One region of the Oceanospirillum sp. genome, then DNA from elsewhere that is predicted to be linked to it. Evidence: predicted binding sites of a transcription regulator. Region 1 holds the regulator's gene; the other holds the start of a gene.
The links. The regulator FliA, encoded in region 1, starts transcription of late flagellar genes. The targets are predictions, from matches to a motif close to CTAAAGTTNNNNNNNNNNCNGCCGATA.
Positions count from the first base shown of each region.

Region 2: a site for FliA is predicted at 1,104-1,130, ahead of AC4GL5_RS03505 (flagellin N-terminal helical domain-containing protein). Genes of this name have one in related genera too.

Region 1 is NZ_CEYNZH010000003.1:130,246-132,452, reverse strand. Features, by position in the region: gene flhF (flagellar biosynthesis GTPase FlhF) at 1-940, shown strand, start outside; gene AC4GL5_RS02725 (RNA polymerase sigma factor FliA) at 960-1,688, shown strand; gene AC4GL5_RS02720 (chemotaxis response regulator CheY) at 1,775-2,152, shown strand.
Region 2 is NZ_CEYNZH010000004.1:139,975-142,181, reverse strand. Features, by position in the region: gene AC4GL5_RS03505 (flagellin N-terminal helical domain-containing protein) at 1-1,015, opposite strand, end outside; gene AC4GL5_RS03500 (flagellin N-terminal helical domain-containing protein) at 1,386-2,207, opposite strand, start outside.

The DNA of each region.
Region 1 (2,207 bases):
GGCTATGGTTGACACGCTTGAGGCTCGGGGGCGCAGAAAAAGCCCAGAAGATGCAGCTATTAGAGCGATGCAGTCTGAGATCCAAGGGTTGAGAGAACTTCTTCGAGAGCAAATGAAGGAGACGATGTCTGAGAGAAAGCCTGTTGAGGCTATGCTTTATAAGCGTCTACGTCGAATGGGGCTTTCTGAGCATTTTGCTGTAAGAATTATTGAAAGTGCTTCATTAGCTGATGATGTTGAGTTTTCGGCTGCTTGGGAAAAGTCTGTCGACCAGATTCGAGCGCAAGTGTTGACTACAGGCTCAGATGTTATTGATCAGGGCGGGATTGTGGCTCTTATGGGGCCAACTGGTGTAGGAAAAACAACCTGCATTGGAAAGCTGGCTGCCCGATATGTTTTAAAATATGGCCCCGATAGCATGGCGTTGGTGACTACTGATTGTTATCGGGTTGCTGCCTATGAGCAGCTCAGGACCTTCGGTCGTATTCTTGGGGTTCCTGTTCGCGTTGTCGATGAGAAAAATTCGCTGGATGCTACGCTTAAATCATTGAAGACCAAGGCGCTTATTTTAATTGATACTGCTGGCCTTAGTGTTCAGGATCCAAATATGAGGGAGCAGTTTTCCTTATTAGAGACCGCTTCAGTTAGAATTCGTAAATATTTAGTGTTGAGTGCAATCAGCCAGCAACAGGTTTTGCAATCGACATATGAGGCCTATAGGCGACACGGTTTGAATGGGTGTGTTGTTACTAAGCTGGATGAAGCAACAAGTGCAGGTGAGGTGATCAGTCTTATAGCTGATAACAGGCTGCCTCTTGCATATTTGGCCAGTGGCCAAAAGATTCCGGATGATTTGAGGCTAGGAGATTCAGGCGTACTTGTGAGTAACGCTCTGGAGCTGCTTGAAAAGAACGAAACTAACCAAAATCCGGAACGATAGAGACGGGAGGTCGCTATCTATGGCTCTGGTAATGAGTTCAGGTATGTACTATTCCGGCAAAACAGTGACAAGCAGTCTGGTTGACGAGCATGCTCCTTTGGTCAAGAAAGTTGCTCAGCATCTTCTAAGCCGGCTGCCCCAAACCGTTATGCTTGATGATCTGATCCAGGCGGGGATGATAGGTCTTATTGAAGCCTCTCAAAAGTTTGATGGCTCGAAAGGTGCGAGTTTTGAAACATATGCTTCGATTCGTATTCGGGGTGCAATGCTTGATGAGGTTCGCAGGTATGATTGGGCTCCTCGCTCTGTTCACAGAAATAGCCGAAGGGTTTCCGAGGCGATTAAACAGGTTGAGGCTAGGACGGGCCGTGATGCCCGTGATAGTGAAATAGCAGCCGAAATGGGGGTTACTGCCGAAGAGTATAATCACTATGTGCGCGACACTGCCGGAACTAAGCTGTTCAGTTTTGATGAAATAACCGATAACGAAGACAGTAGCTTCGAGGTGGCGGATGAAACATCGGCAGAGCCTGATGAGGCTGTTGAAGGTGGTGCGTTTCAAAGGGCTTTGGCAGATGCCATCGCTGGGCTTCCTGAGAGGGAACAAATGGTTTTGGCACTTTATTACACTGAGGGTTTGAATCTGAAAGAGATTGGTTCGGTTCTCGATGTAAGTGAGTCAAGAGTCAGTCAGATACACAGCCAGGCAGCCTTAAGGCTAAGGTCTCGTTTATCTGAGTGGAAGTAATTACATTATATATATTTGATAAATGAATAATTGTAGTATTCTAGTAGTGGCAAATTGGGTGAGTGGAGGTTGCCTTGGATAAGAATATGAAGATTCTCATTGTGGATGATTTTTCCACCATGAGACGGATCGTCAAAAACCTGCTTCGTGACTTGGGTTTTACTAATACGCATGAGGCTGATGACGGTCTGACCGCCATCCCTTTATTGGAAACAGGCAACTTTGACTTTCTGGTAACGGATTGGAATATGCCAGGTATGACAGGTTTTGACCTGCTTAAGACTTGTCGTGCTGATCCTAAACTGAAAGATTTGCCTATTCTGATGGTTACAGCAGAGGCCAAACGTGAGCAGATTGTTGCAGCGGCTCAGGCTGGTGTAAATGGCTATATTGTTAAGCCTTTCACGGCTGCCGTTCTCAAGGAAAAAATCGAAAAGATTTTTGAACGAATTGAACAGCAGTAATTGGCTGCTGGGAATTTTGGCCAGTCAAGTCATTCATTAAGATAAAGGTCTCAGG
Region 2 (2,207 bases), on a different contig from region 1:
CATTTACAACAGCAGTGGTGTTATTACGTACAGTAGATGCCAAACCATTTTGCTCTGCACCCAATTTGGCACGCTGAGTGTCTACCTGAGTGATCAGACCACTCATGGCGTCCAGCAAAGTGTCTGTTGCGAAACCATGAATTTCATTAAGCTGCGCATCACTATAACCTGCACTTACGGTCCCAGTAATCCCGACCGTAGTTTTCACATTAGCGATAGCCATTATGTTTGATGCAACAGCCGAAGAAGTCGTTGCCTCAGCTTCAAGGATTGTCGTCAGCGCCGCAATATTCACAACGCCAGATACGCCATCTTTGCCAAGGTCAGCAATCTTACCTTCACGGCTAGTACCAAACAGAGCATTAGTGGCAACCCCGGTACTCACATTATTAATTACAGCGTAAGCCGCAACCATTTTACCGATAGTACCTGCAGTATTGAAGCCAGTACTCAGTGTAGACAGATCACCCGTTACACCTTCAGCGTCTGCAACGCCACCAAACAGGGCTGCAAGCTCCGCATTCCCCGTAGTCACCGTATCCTGCTCACCTGCCTGAGCACCGGATTGAATCTGAAAGCCTGATTCAGGGGAATCACCGTTCAGAATCTTCAGCGTGCCATATGCAGTTCGGTCAGCAATATCGTTATTCACATTTAGCAGCTTGGTAAATTCCTGACCTAGCGCGCTACGATCATCATCAGACAGTGTACGGTTACCGCCTTGCACCACAAGCTGACGCATACGTTGAATGTTGTTAGTCACCTCACCCAAAGCACCTTCAGCGATCTGAGCAATAGAGATACCATCATTGGCGTTACGACTTGCCTGGTTCAGACCTGTGATCTGAGTTGTCAGACGATCAGAAATCTGCAGACCCGCCGAATCATCACGAGCACTGTTGATGCGACTACCCGAAGACAGTTTCTCAAAAGAACTGTTCATACGATCTGTCACATTTGACAGGTTTTTCTGGCCATTCAGCGCAGAAACATTGGTATTTACATATAAAGCCATGGGCACACCCCTTCAACTTACATTAATAAACGACTAAAGGTTTAATCCAATCTCTGAGACCGTGATTGCGTCACCTTTGTCTTATCCATATCGGCTTTTTGACGCATTCCTTTAGCATCCTATATTATTTGAAATAAAAAAATCCCACTGAAGCGGGATTTCAGGCTGCTGACAAAGTCCGCACACCTATTTTTCACACTTTTTTCCAAAAATGCGTATTTTTTAAATCCTTTGCAATCAATAGATTAGATAGATCCGTTTTTACCATTTTTCATTTTTTACGCAAAAATAAACCCCTGCAATAAATTGCAGGGGTTTATCAATACTCTGAAATCCCGCCAAAGCGGGATTTTTTACTGCCGTTAATCAATTAACGCAGTAATGACAGAGCGGTCTGTGGCAACTGATTCGCCTGAGACAGAATAGTCGTAGAGGCCTGCTGAATGATCTGGTTACGGGTCAGCTCAGCCGTTTCAGATGCAAAGTCTGTGTCCTGAATGCGGGAACGAGAGTCAGATACGTTTACAACCGCTGTGGTGTTGTTACGTACGGTAGACGCCAAACCATTCTGCTCTGCACCCAGCTTAGCACGCTGCTTATCAACCTGAGTGATCAGACCACTCATAGCATCCAGAAGCGTATCCGTCAGATGACCTGTGATTTTATCCAGCTGCGCGTCAGAGAAGCCAGCAACAGAGTCAATATTAGCAGCAGTATCAATAGAAAAAGCACCTGCCACTGCTGCTGCCACATGAGAAGCATTACCCGCAGAAACACGCCCCGGCGTATCAGTAAGCAGCTTTGTCAGGTTAGCAATGTTAATCTCTGCCCCCTGATCTTTGTCAGTACCATAATCAGCAACTGTGATTGAATCACCGGTACCAAAACCAAACAGAGCTTGGTTAGCCGCAGAAATATTAGATGTACCAGTTAAAGCGGCATACGCTGCAACCATATCACCCATTGCACCGAACTGTCCTATATTAGCAACAGACATGGCAGACATTTTAAGAGTAGCGGTTGCACCGCTGCTGCGACCATACTCACCAAACAACGCTGTGAGCTCTGCATTACCAGTCGTCACTGTATCCTGCTCACCCGCCTGAGCACCGGATTGAATCTGAAAGCCTGATTCAGGAGAATCACCGTTCAGAATCTTCAGTGTGCCATATGCAGTTCGGTCAGCAATATC